Regions from separate parts of the Cytobacillus sp. OWB-43 genome, predicted to be linked through region 1. Evidence: riboswitches for the same ligand, from Rfam matches in the RefSeq annotation. Region 1 holds a riboswitch; each other region holds the start of a gene.
What was found. Region 1 has a riboswitch for S-adenosylmethionine ahead of U9M49_RS14295 (methionine ABC transporter ATP-binding protein). Riboswitches for the same ligand answer to the same signal wherever they lie in the genome.

Region 1 (3,123 bases):
ACTATATCTATCGTTTGAATTTATTATCTCTTATCTACATATTTAGTTAATTTATCCCCACCAATTTGAATGATTTGCACCAATACAACGAGGACAATTACTGTCGTAATCATAATGACATTATCATAGCGATAGTAACCGAAACGTATCGCTAAATCACCAATACCACCGCCGCCAATAATACCTGCCATTGCTGAATAACCAATTAAACTAATAGTCGTAATCGTTAAACCTTGAACAATTCCAGGTTTCGCTTCTGGGACAAGAATTTCCTTAATTATCATCCAAGGGGAAGCGCCTACTGCTACTGCAGATTCAATGACTCCTTTATCTATTTCTCTTAAGGATGTTTCTACCAATCTTGCAAAAAACGGAATCGCTGCTACAGATAATGAAACAGAAGCCGCTGTAGGACCAATAGTTGAACCTGCAATTAATTTTGTTAACGGCAATAGAGCTACTAACAAAATAATATAAGGAATAGAGCGGATCAAATTGACAATCCAACCGGTAACAGCATTTACAAATCTATTCTTTAAGAACAATCCTTCGTCTGTAACGAATAATAAGATACCTAGTGGAAGACCTAGTATAAGTGCCGCAACTAAAGAAATGGCGACCATATAAATTGTTTGTAATACAGCTGTATTTAGTTCAGGAAGTAACGCCTGAATGGACTCAAGCAACATGTTCAACTACCTCCAAATTCTGTGTTCTTTCTTGAATATATTGTATAGCTCTTTCTATTTCAGGTATTTCGCCAGTCAACTCCATAATAAAAATACCAAGAGGTACTTCTTGAATATATTCAATCTTGCCGTGAAGAATATTTCCTTTTACTTTGAATGTTTGGAACAGTTCAGAAACAACAGATTCTTCTGCTATTGCACCTTTAAATTGAATCTTAATGATTGTTCCCTTCCTGTTTTCAATCAATTGTTGTGGTAAGTCAAATTGAAGAACACTCTGAATGAAATCCTTTGTAAGTGGTTCAATTGGATTCGCAAATATATCATACACCGGTCCCTCTTCTATGACCTTTCCATCTTGCATAACAGCTAACCTATGACAAATCTCTTTGACTACTTCCATCTCATGAGTGATAAGTACGATGGTTAATCCTAGCTTTTTATTAATTGATTTTAATAAGTTCAGGATTGATTTTGTTGTTTTAGGGTCTAGAGCTGACGTGGCTTCATCGCAAAGTAAAACCTTTGGATCATTAGCGAGTGCTCTGGCTATTCCTACCCTTTGCTTTTGACCACCACTTAATTGTGTGGGATACTGATGAATTTTATCTGCTAAACCCACTAATTCTAATAGTTCTTTCACCCTGATATCTATTTCTTTCGGGCTTTTACCTGCCGCTTTTAAAGCAAAGGCAATATTCTCATACACTGTCTTCGAACTCGCTAAATAAAAATGCTGAAAAATCATACCTATCTTCTGCCTTGCTTTTCTTAATTCTTTACTTGTTAAAGATGTTAAATCAACGCCATCAATTTTCACTTCACCAGATGTCGGTCTCTCCAATAAATTTAGACAGCGTAATAAAGAACTTTTCCCTGCTCCACTATAGCCAATAATCCCGTATATTTCCCCTTCTTTAATAGAAAGGGATACATTGTCAACCCCTATTACTTGCTTCTTTTTGCTTTTATAAATTTTCACTAAATGATTGACTTCAATCATTTACCTCACCCTCCCTAAATCCTCTACAACATAAAATGAGCCTCTTTCACTTTGAAAGAGGCTCAACAAATGATTGTTATTAAACCTTATCTTTCAGAATGAAATCATTCTGCAGGATTTAGCACCTTCCCTTTAAAAGGAGGTTGCCGGACATCTTCGGGCCTGGTCCCTCAGTCTCTCTCGATAAGAATCATATTAAATTTAATGTGTTGCTTTGATAAAGGAAATTTTATCGGGTATTGAATTAATTGTCAATAGTATTTTGATTATTTATGCATTTACTTATCTTCCTCTTCGTTTAAACAAGAAGATAAAAAAAGTTGTTCCTAATAAAGCTGTGATTAGACCCACATACAAGATGATTGCTGACGTTTTGAACTTTACTGTACTAGGTTGCTCTTCTTGTCCACGTCCCTCACCACCAGGCATACCTTCAAACCCTTCTGGTGTCTCAAAATCTCCTTCCTGCGGAAAGTCTCCATTGCCTTGCGGACGTTCAGGCATTTCACCATCAATGTTTCCTTCATTACCGTTTGGCGGTTGGAATACTTCTCCTCTTTCTTGACCTTCCTGGTCATCACCACCTGCTCGGCTAGGGAACATGTTATTGACTTCAGAAGCTTGTGATTCTACTTCTAATTCACCTGAAAGCTGAGCAAGTATCGATTCTGATCTCGCCTCAGCAAATGCTGGTAAACTCTCATCACCTTGCACTGCTTGTAGAAATTCTTCTGTTGTATAAAACTTGGTAGGATCCTGTTCTACATAAGGAAGAATCAATGTACTAATTTGTGTAGTTGTATTTTGGTAAGACTCTTTTGTCATATATTCTTCGGCAATCTTTTCAAGGTATGCTTCATATTGCTTTTTAAATTCATCATTTGCCAATAAAGCATTAAGTAAAGGCCTCTCATCTAAAGAAGTACCAGCTACAGGTTCGGAAATACTGAAATTAATCGTATCTTCACTCATTAAATTACTATTTCCCATGCCACCATCGAAGTTCCCCATTTCAGCTTGGTGAACTTGACCTTGTTCATCCTCACCTTGCCCACCTTCTCCTGGTGCTAGACCTTGTTGTTCCTGATTTTGATTTTTGTTTTGGTTTTCTTCAGCGATTGAAGAATCTCCGTTCATGCGTCCTCCGCCACCCATACCTACTCCAAAGCCGCCAAATGCCATATTATAGTCCCACGGAATGATTGAGAACTTACCATCATTTTCATATAAATAATAGTTGTGCTTCATTTGCCCTTGGTAACTATCCATGCTAACGACAGCCGTATTTACTGCAAAATATCGTAATACTTGATCCACATCTAAAGTTTTTTCTAAATTGCCACCATTATCGATACTATCTAACATATCTATTAACGCTTGTTCATCTTGCTCCTCTGATTTCAAGTTTAAACCTGAGTAATCATCAATATC
Region 2 (3,123 bases), on a different contig from region 1:
AGAGACGATAACTGATCCGTCAAATTCCTCTTCAACAAACTTTTCAATTTCTTCACTGCGGTAGATATCAGCTAATTTTTCAAGAATTTCATCATCTTTATTCTCCGTACGGACAGCAGCGTGGTTTACGTAAGGTGAATCCTTAGGCTCGATAAAGATAGCGTCTTTAGAAGGGACAAAACCAGCTTCAATTGCAAAGTTCGTGTTAATAGCTGCAGCGTCAAGCTCTTCTAGCTGACGAGCGATTTGAGCAGAGTCAAGTTCAATAAATTCATAGTTACCATTGTTTTTTTCAATATCACGAACTGTTGAATTAATACCTGTTTCAGGATCTAATTCGATTAATCCCGCTTTTTCAAATAGTAATAGAGCTCGGCCACTATTTGTTGGGTCACTCGGAAGACCGATTTTTGCGCCATCTTTTAATTCAGCTACATCTTTTACATTGAGTGCATAGATGCCCATCGGGAATGAAACGGTATCAAAAGATTTAACTAAATCTAAATTTCTATCTTCTTTAAATGCATTAAAATAAGGCTCAGTTTGAAAAATGTTTAAGTCAATCTCTTTTTCAGCTAATGCGACATTTGGCATCACATAATCAGTAAATACTTGTGATTTAATGTTGATATCTTCTTCTTTAGCTAATTCAATTACTTTTTCTAAGATTTGCTCATGTGGACCTGCAGTGACACCAATGACTAATTCTTCATCGTCATATAATCCTTCTGTAGAGTTGCTGGCTTCATCACTACCACATGCAGCTAAGCCTGTTAAAGATAAAAAGAATGTTCCAGTTAGTAACCATTTTTTCATGATGTTTGAACTCCTTTTTGTTCATTTTGTTTTTCTAATAATCGAAGTGCTTGTAAAACAGAATGTTCACTTATCTCGTTTTTCATAAAGTGAATAGATTCAGTTGGGCGTATCGCCTTTTTTACAATTGTCTTCATTAATTGCTCATCATTCACATCAATAGTTAGACTAGAGAGACTACTTGGCAATTGCCAGCTCTCATAAAACGGGAGAAGGTAATCAACTTCCGTCCATTTTTCTTCAATGGCCAATTGACCAAGAATCCCGTAAGCGACTAATTCCCCATGAAGAAAATCTTGGGCTGCATCCGCTACGGTTAGTCCATTATGAAACGAATGGGCACCAGCGATTCGTCCTGCCTTTTCGCCGAATCCACCGACCATACCCCCAGTCATGATAATCGTTTCAATCACACGGATAAGTGCTTTTGAGGTTTCGTTTTTGGCTACTGATTGTAGTGCGGCTTCACCATCATTAAGCAATGTATCTCGGCAAATTTTAGCTGAAAATTGCGAAACTTGTTTAGGTACAGGAAGTGTTTCTTCAGGGTAAAAACTTTCAATTAGAGCTTCAGCTTCATAAAACTTGGCTAATGTATCCCCAATTCCTGCTTTTAAATAAGTAATAGGCGCTTTAGCAATAATTTCAGGTTCAACCAATACGAGGGTTGTCGCAATAGGGAACTCGGTATAATGAGTAAAGCTGCCTTCTTCATTATAAAAAACACTTAATGGTGTCCATGCGGCACAGGTAGCTGCGATTGTCGGTATAAGAATGGATTGAACAGATGCTTCAATCGCAACTGCTTTTGTTATATCTAATGCTGTCCCACCACCAATACCTATTACGCCATTAGCACCATCATTTGTTATTATTTCTTGGATGTCATGGACCTTTTTTAAGGTAGTGTGACCATCTATATAATGAAGGTGAATGTTGTTATCTATTACTTCCTTGGGCAAGTAGGGTTGCACGGCTTGCCAAGCTTTTTTACCGGTTATTATATGGTATTTGGAAACAGAAATATCTTTAAGTAGGTCGGGGAGTTCTGTTAGAATGCCTGAACCTAATAAATAATGTCCTGGAGCCCCTTTTACGATTGTTACAGTCATTTCCTCTCCTCGTTTCTCTTTTGATGTGATGATAAAAACAAAAATGCCTCTCATCATGAGAGGCATAAATATACTAGAATAGTAGTAAACCTCTCTCATATATCAAAATACCAAAAAGTATTTTGCAGGATTTAGCACCTGTTCATATGGGTATATGAATGGTTGCCGGGCGTCGCAGGGCCAGTCCCTCAGCCGCTCTTTATAAGAGAAAATGCTTTATTAAATTATATTCATAATATTATCTATTACATGAAAAGTCAATAACATAATTGAAATTAATCATTAAACTAGTGATGGTGTTCTACTTGTGGGGTGTTTTCTTCAATCGGATGAATTGAGTTCTTCGCTTCTTGATGAATTCCCGATGCACAGATAATGGCGATGCTTAATAAGAATGTTAGATAGAAGGGCACAGGTCGATTTTTCAATGCTTCCTTTAATGAATGTTTTTTGTGCATGAGAAGCATCATGGCAAAAATACTAATTAAATAAATCAGATCCATGCTAATGATCATAAATGTAACTTCACTGGGTACCAACATAATGCCTAGCATTGCCCCCATCATACTTCCCATGAGACTTGACGCTTGAGCTTCAACGAGTCCGTTTGTTGTAAACGGTAGTCCTATAAAAATGGCAATGACAGCGCTAATGAGAATTGATAATACAGTTGCTTTAGCCATTTCTGGTAACCACACAGATATAATCAAACCGATTGTTAAGCTACTCGTCATACCAACCACCATGGGAATACATTTAGAATATTTTGTAGCTATTTCTTTCTTTTTTCTAACGGCACTAATAAAGAAAAAGAAACTGTAGCCGACAACTAGAAAAAGACTGAACAAAGCAAGCATATACAAATTACCCTCCTTTGGATGCTCATAAAATACCTCGATGCCTCCTTTCATATATATTTTGTATCGTAGTGATTATGTCAGTGCAATGATAAGAAACTTTTTATACTGTTCATTCGTAAATGAATAAAGCAATATTTTCAAACTAAGAAAAGTGGTAGTCTTGGTTTATAAGTTTTCATTCAGAACAGTTTTATAAAAAAAGGAGTTTTTATATGAGGGAAGAAATAAAGATTAGACCGATACATATAAATGATGCAAGAGATATTCATGAAATGCATAGGCAAGATTCTATTATTCAACAAACAATGGCCTTATCATCGAGGAGATTAAAAGAT
Region 3 (3,123 bases), on a different contig from region 1:
GACATTATACAGAGGATATTCGAAAACAAGCGGAAGAATATGGCAGGAATCCGGAAGATATTAAAATATTCACTTTCCTAACAGTCATCGTAGGTAAGACAACTGAAGAAGCGGAAGAGAAATTTGCTGAATACAACCAATTATGGAGTGCAGATGCAGCGAAAGCACAGTTTGGGGGCGCAAGCGGTTATAATGTTGCGGAATTTACAAAGGATGAGTTAGATAACCCATTTGAATTTAAAGCTACAGAGCATGGGCATTATAAAGCTGCTTCATTAACGAAAGATGCGAAGAAAAAACTATCGATTAAAGAAGCGATTTCAAAACTAGAAGGATTAGATAGAGACAATATAATTGTCGGCAATCCATCAGAAGTAGCAGACCAAATTCAATATCAGTTTGAAGCCTCTGGTGTCGATGGTTTTAATTTAAATCATTTAGTAACGCCAGCAGATTTGGAAGATTTTATTGAGCTTGTTATTCCGATTCTACAAGAACGTGGTTTATATAAAAAGGAATACAAAAAGGGTACGTTAAGAGAAAAGCTTTTTACTCATGGCTCGCCCCTTTTACCGAGTGGTCATCCAGGAAGTAAATATCGTAAAGGTGAAAAGATAAATAATTAAAATAAGAGGTGAAGGGTATGAGAAAAGTTTGGTTATTATTTTTTGTACTGACTTGTTGCACTGTTTTAAGTGCATGTGGGACATCAGGTTCATCCGGCGAAGAAAAGAAAGAGATGGTCTTAGGGGCGACAGTTCCTTATAGTGATATGCTTGAGCAAGGTGTAGCACCACTACTTGAGGAAAAAGGGTACAAAGTAGAAGTAAAGGAATTTAATGATTATGTTCAACCGAATATTGCTTTAGATAGTGGAGATTTGGATGGTAATTTATTTCAACATAAAGTGTACTTAGAGAATTTTAACACTGAAAAAGGGATGGATCTAGTAGATATTATTTCTGTTCCTACAGCTCCAATTGGTATTTATTCAGAAAAATTCAACTCCCTTGAAGAAGTGAAAGATGGAAGCACGATGGCCATTGCTAATGATCCTACAAACTTAGCGAGAGGATTAACAGTTGCGCGTGATGCTGGTTTAATAGAATTGAAAGATGATATAAACCCAGTCAATGCAACAGTAAATGATGTATTATCTAACCCGAAAAATTTGAAATTCCATGAAGTAGATGCAGCCCAACTGCCAAGGTCTCTTGAATCAGTTGATCTTGCTGCTGTTAATGGTAACTTTGCGGTTGCTGCAGGATTAGATTTAACAACAGCAATTTATCGGGATCAAATTCCTGAGGAAATCCAAAATAGGATTGTTGTTCGTAAAGAAGATAAAGACGCCCAAATGGCAAAGGATATCATTGAAGCCATAGAGTCGGAGGAATTTGCAAAAGTAATTGAAGAAAACTTTAAAGGTTTTCATAAGCCAGAATGGATGGGCGAATGAGTAAATCATCTTAATTTTTAAAAAATAATTGACAAATATTGATAAATATTATAGAGTAAATGATATAAAATTTAATATGATTTTTCTTATCCAGAGAGGTGGAGGGACTGGCCCTTTGAAGCCTCGGCAACAGGCAATTTATTGCACTGTGCCAATTCCAGCAAGCTGTTGCTTGAAAGATAAGGAGAGATAAAGAACGGAACTTTAACCTCTTCTTGTCAGAAGAGGTTTTTTATTTTGCATGATTTAATCACCAAGGGATGATCTCCTCTATACAAATGCTGTTTTTAAACTGATTAAACCTATTTGTTAAGTTGGAATTAAAGTTGCTGATTGGACCTCCAAAGGCAGTAGTGCAGCTAGATTTACATCAACGGGAAAAATCGGCAATGGTAGTCAACCATTGTCCACCAAAATGTTGCAATATAAAGGAGGACGAAAAAATGAAAAGAGTAGAATCAACAGTTATACCAGGTGCAGATTCTTTTTATTATGAAGGTGGGGACATTGGTATTCTCCTCATTCATGGCTTTGTTGGAACACCGCAGAGCATTGAGGACTTGGGTGCGGAACTTGCAAATAGGGGTTTTACTGTTCATGCCCCAAGGCTCACGGGACATGGAACAAAAAGCAGAGATTTAGAGTTATATGGTTATGATGATTGGTTCAATGATGTTGTTACAGCTTATAAGCAATTAAAGGAGAAGTGCAAACAAGTCTATTGTTTAGGTCAATCTATGGGCGGTGCATTAGCGCTGTTGTTAGCTAAGAAATATGGAGAGCTGGATGGACTGATCCTAATTAATACTGCACTGACATTACCAGATTACGAGTATTTAAGATATTACGATGAGAAACACTATATTGACGAAGGTAGCCCAGATATCAAAAATCCGACTATACATGAAATTACTTACGATAATATTCCGGTAAAAGCAGTTCACTCTTTACAAAAGGTAATGAGTGACGCAGGAAAAAGTTTATCTCAAATTCATTGCCCAATATTATGCTTTAAGTCTATCCATGATCATGTTGTACCTCCAGAGAATACAGATCGTATTTTTATCGAAATTCAAACAGATTATAAATGGCTTCGAGTCCTTTACAACTCATACCATGTAGCATCCATGGATTATGATCAGACCAAAATTATTCAGGATACAACAGAATTTCTAGATACGATGAATGAAGAAAAAAAGAACACCGAGTGGGGGGGGAAAGAGGTTGGCTAAGTTTTTACAAAAAGCGATAGCAAAGAGAAAACAAACCTTAATCAACCTTATGCTTACTATAGATGAAATAAAGTTCAAGCGACATGAATTAGAACAGTTAACACTTACAGAAATAGAGGAGCTTGTAAAAAGACTAAAATAAGTCCCATAAAGGAGAATTTTATGGAAAAACACATTGATCAAGATAAAATTCATACCATTCTCACAACATTAAAGGAACTCGAATATGGTTGTGTCACCATTACTGTACACGAAGGGGATATTACCCAAATTGACATTACCGAGAAGAAACGATTTGCTCTGAAAAAGAAACAACAAAATAAAAAATGATGGAATGGAGCAAATGAAAAGGAGTGAGTTACATGCAGTCAACAATTAGTAATCAAGCACCCAATGTAGCTAAAAACCTATCAGGCTGCATGTACTTGAATC
Region 4 (3,123 bases), on a different contig from region 1:
CTCTAAGCCAACAGAAAGGCGGATCATTTCGGGACTCACACCCGCCTCCGCTTGTTGTCCAGGTGAAAGACGAGCATGTGTTGTACTCGCTGGATGAATAATGAGCGTTTTCGCGTCACCAACATTTGCTAAATGTGATACCAGCTTTAGTGAGTTGATAAACCTTTTAGCTGTACTGATTCCCCCTTTGATGCCAAATGTAAAGATTGCACCTGCCCCACTCGGAAAATACTTTTTCCCGAGATGATATTGTGGATGGCTTTCTAACCCAGGGTAGTTCACCCAAGAAATATGAGGTAACTCTCCTAACCGTTTAGCCAAAACTTGTGCATTAGCGACTTGCTTTTCTACTCTGACACTTAATGACTCCAGACCTTGAATAAATAACCAGCTATTGAAGGCAGACAGCGTTGCCCCTAAGTCATGGCCAAGTTCAAATCTTGCTTTAAGAATAAAAGCTTTTTCCCTAGAAATTTCAACATAGCTGCGATTACCAATAGCAGGCTTTTTCTCATTAAAGGAAGGAAATCTTTCGTTACTCCATTCGAATCTTCCTCCATCTACAATCACCCCACCGATTGCCGTACCATGTCCACCAATAAATTTAGTTGCTGAATGAACGACTATATCCGCGCCAAATGCAAGTGGTTTTAGTAAAAATGGCGTAGTAAATGTATTATCTACTACTAATGGTAGGCCGTGACGTTTCGCTATCTCACTTAACTTTTCTAAATGGGCTACCTCCATATTCGGGTTGCCAATTGTCTCTGTGAAAATCGCCTTTGTCCTTTTATTAATTTTTCCTTCTAAAGATGTAAAGTCCGTCCCATCAACAAAATGAACATTGATACCGAATTTACTAAACGTTTCTGCAAATAAATGGTAGGTACCACCATAAAGAGCCTGTGTAGAAACTATCTCATCGCCTGCTCTTGCAAGTGTTAAAAGGGCAATGGAAATCGCTGCTTGCCCAGATGAAACAGCAAATGAGGCTACGCCACCTTCTAACTGTGCCATTCTCTCCTCAAACACTGCATTGGTTGGATTTGCATTCCTTGAATAAATAAAGCCAGGCTCTTGCATCTGAAATAAGCTTGCTGCATGATCGGTATCTTCAAACACATAGGATGAAGTCATGTATATTGGTACGGCTCTCGACTTTGTAACAGGATCTGGCACTTGCCCCCCATGAAGCGCTATTGTATCAAACTGGTGATGATTCATTTTTCATTCTCCTCTCACATTTCACTTATAATAAACAAACTCGACTCGGAACCATCTATCAGTGATGAGCTTTTGAATATGCCAGCACAATGGTTGTTTTTTCATAAATTGAATTTGAAACATCAATTTTTTATGTCCAACACCTTTTTTCAAGAGCAGAAAAAAGACCACTTTCAATAAAAAGAGATTGTACTCTTCCATCGAAAGCCGCCTTTAGTCGTCTAATCGGCATAGATAAAGCCCCTCTTGCTAAAGAAGAGGGGCTCACGATATATCGCCATATCCTCAACTTATCTATCTTGGAATTAGCACCGTTACCTAGTTTTGGTCGGTTGCTGAGGCTTCAAAGGGCCAGTCCCTCCACCTCTCTTGATAAATTGAATTTTTTAAATTTTAAGAGTCATTAATTATTAATCAGAATAACCTTATCATCCGGCGCTGTCAACAGCTTTTTATAATAAATCTTTTATGCAGCACAAAGTCTTTCTTTTGCCTTTATTACTGACACCCAATATTCAACTGGAGATACAAAGGATTGCAAATAATTCAGCTCTTTATTATACATAAGAGCCTCCACTAAAAGATAAACAGACGTATCATTTAAATCGTTAACAATCATATCAAGCAAAGTTGCTTTCATATTCATAATATCTTCATAATCATCGATGATAGCTAACTTATCATCTAAATATGAAAGAAAAGCTTGTAAATGAACAACCTCTTCTTGTAATTCCTTCCACCCTTTATCCTCAGCTAATACGTTTACATAATTAACAAATTGATTGTACTCTTCATGACTATCTCTTTTAATTTTCTCTGCTAATATATCAAAAAATACATGATTGGACATATCCTTGCTGTTCACTATTAGAGCACCACCTTTACTATTTATATAAAATTATAGACCTTCTCTTTTAAATATTCAATAAAATCACATGAAACTATTTTCAATTAAGGAGTCGGGTGGTGTGTAGTTTTAGTCTAAATTAAACCAAGTAGCTGGGATATAAGGGGGATACAATAATTTCTAATTTTTCTTACGCATTTGAATGAAAGGTGAAATCACCCTTCCACTACTAGATGCATATCCAGCTATTTATGTAAGCTTTGTTTTGCCCTTTTACCCGGCTCATACTTCAATTTGATTCTTTGTTAGCCTTGTTCCTCTCTTTTACATGGCTCATACTTCAATTTGATTCTTTGTTAGCTTCGTTTCTCTCTTTTACATGGCTCATACTTCGATTTGCTTCTTTTTAGCTTCGTTTTGCTCTTTTACATGGACCATAACTAAATCTCTTTTAGCTATGGCAAATAACTTTCCCTTCGATGCAACCGCCTCATATAGAGTAGGATTCAATCATTCAGCCCCTCGCTCGATAGCCAAATTGTGCAGAGATTTCTTTTCCTACTTTTATAATAGATTGACTTTTATCTGCAGAGGGGTCTTTTGGAATCGACTCTGAGAAACCAACTACTGTTATCGCACTTAATAATTCTTGATTGTAATTAAAGATTGGTATAGACACAGAAGATACAGTAGGAATCAAAGGCTCCTTAGCAAAGGCAATCCGTTCCTGCCTTACGCGGTTGATTTCTTCTACCGCATTCCCTTTTCCTTCTTTCCCCATAACCTTAATCCAATCTTTAGTTGTTGCTGAATCAAGGAAGCTCTCGAATATTTTCCCAGTCGATGAAAGCGGTGGTAAAAGTGAACCGAGCTGTGCACCAATATTATAGGCATGTCCCGGGTTCCATATTTTCGAGATAATTGGACCATTATATGTCCACGTAGTTAATAGGCACGTATTGTCTAGTTGATGACTTAAATCCTTCAAATAGGGTAGAACACGTGAAATCACATCTTCCTGCCCTATAGCTGCCACCCCATATTCAATTAAT

Region 2: linked by a shared signal. The riboswitch ahead of U9M49_RS20695 (iron-containing alcohol dehydrogenase family protein) and the one ahead of U9M49_RS14295 (methionine ABC transporter ATP-binding protein) in region 1 are both predicted to bind S-adenosylmethionine.
Region 3: linked by a shared signal. The riboswitch ahead of U9M49_RS00625 (alpha/beta hydrolase) and the one ahead of U9M49_RS14295 (methionine ABC transporter ATP-binding protein) in region 1 are both predicted to bind S-adenosylmethionine.
Region 4: linked by a shared signal. The riboswitch ahead of U9M49_RS17545 (O-acetylhomoserine aminocarboxypropyltransferase/cysteine synthase family protein) and the one ahead of U9M49_RS14295 (methionine ABC transporter ATP-binding protein) in region 1 are both predicted to bind S-adenosylmethionine.

The regions. Positions count from the first base shown of each region.
Region 1 is NZ_JAYEFF010000003.1:317,711-320,833, reverse strand. Features, by position in the region: gene U9M49_RS14300 (methionine ABC transporter permease) at 24-689, opposite strand; gene U9M49_RS14295 (methionine ABC transporter ATP-binding protein) at 679-1,692, opposite strand; SAM riboswitch class I at 1,776-1,882, opposite strand; gene U9M49_RS14290 (CotH kinase family protein) at 1,975-3,123, opposite strand, start outside.
Region 2 is NZ_JAYEFF010000008.1:105,749-108,871, forward strand. Features, by position in the region: gene U9M49_RS20690 (MetQ/NlpA family ABC transporter substrate-binding protein) at 1-816, opposite strand, end outside; gene U9M49_RS20695 (iron-containing alcohol dehydrogenase family protein) at 813-1,928, opposite strand; SAM riboswitch class I at 2,021-2,136, opposite strand; gene U9M49_RS20700 (hypothetical protein) at 2,216-2,785, opposite strand; gene U9M49_RS20705 (hypothetical protein) at 3,001-3,123, shown strand, end outside.
Region 3 is NZ_JAYEFF010000001.1:111,536-114,658, forward strand. Features, by position in the region: gene U9M49_RS00615 (LLM class flavin-dependent oxidoreductase) at 1-626, shown strand, start outside; gene U9M49_RS00620 (MetQ/NlpA family ABC transporter substrate-binding protein) at 644-1,459, shown strand; SAM riboswitch class I at 1,543-1,645, shown strand; gene U9M49_RS00625 (alpha/beta hydrolase) at 1,903-2,691, shown strand; gene U9M49_RS00630 (hypothetical protein) at 2,684-2,833, shown strand; gene U9M49_RS00635 (YezD family protein) at 2,854-3,021, shown strand; gene U9M49_RS00640 (hypothetical protein) at 3,054-3,123, shown strand, end outside.
Region 4 is NZ_JAYEFF010000005.1:154,598-157,720, reverse strand. Features, by position in the region: gene U9M49_RS17545 (O-acetylhomoserine aminocarboxypropyltransferase/cysteine synthase family protein) at 1-1,224, opposite strand, end outside; SAM riboswitch class I at 1,512-1,603, opposite strand; gene U9M49_RS17540 (hypothetical protein) at 1,691-2,089, opposite strand; gene U9M49_RS17535 (hypothetical protein) at 2,456-2,581, opposite strand; gene U9M49_RS17530 (IclR family transcriptional regulator) at 2,586-3,123, opposite strand, start outside.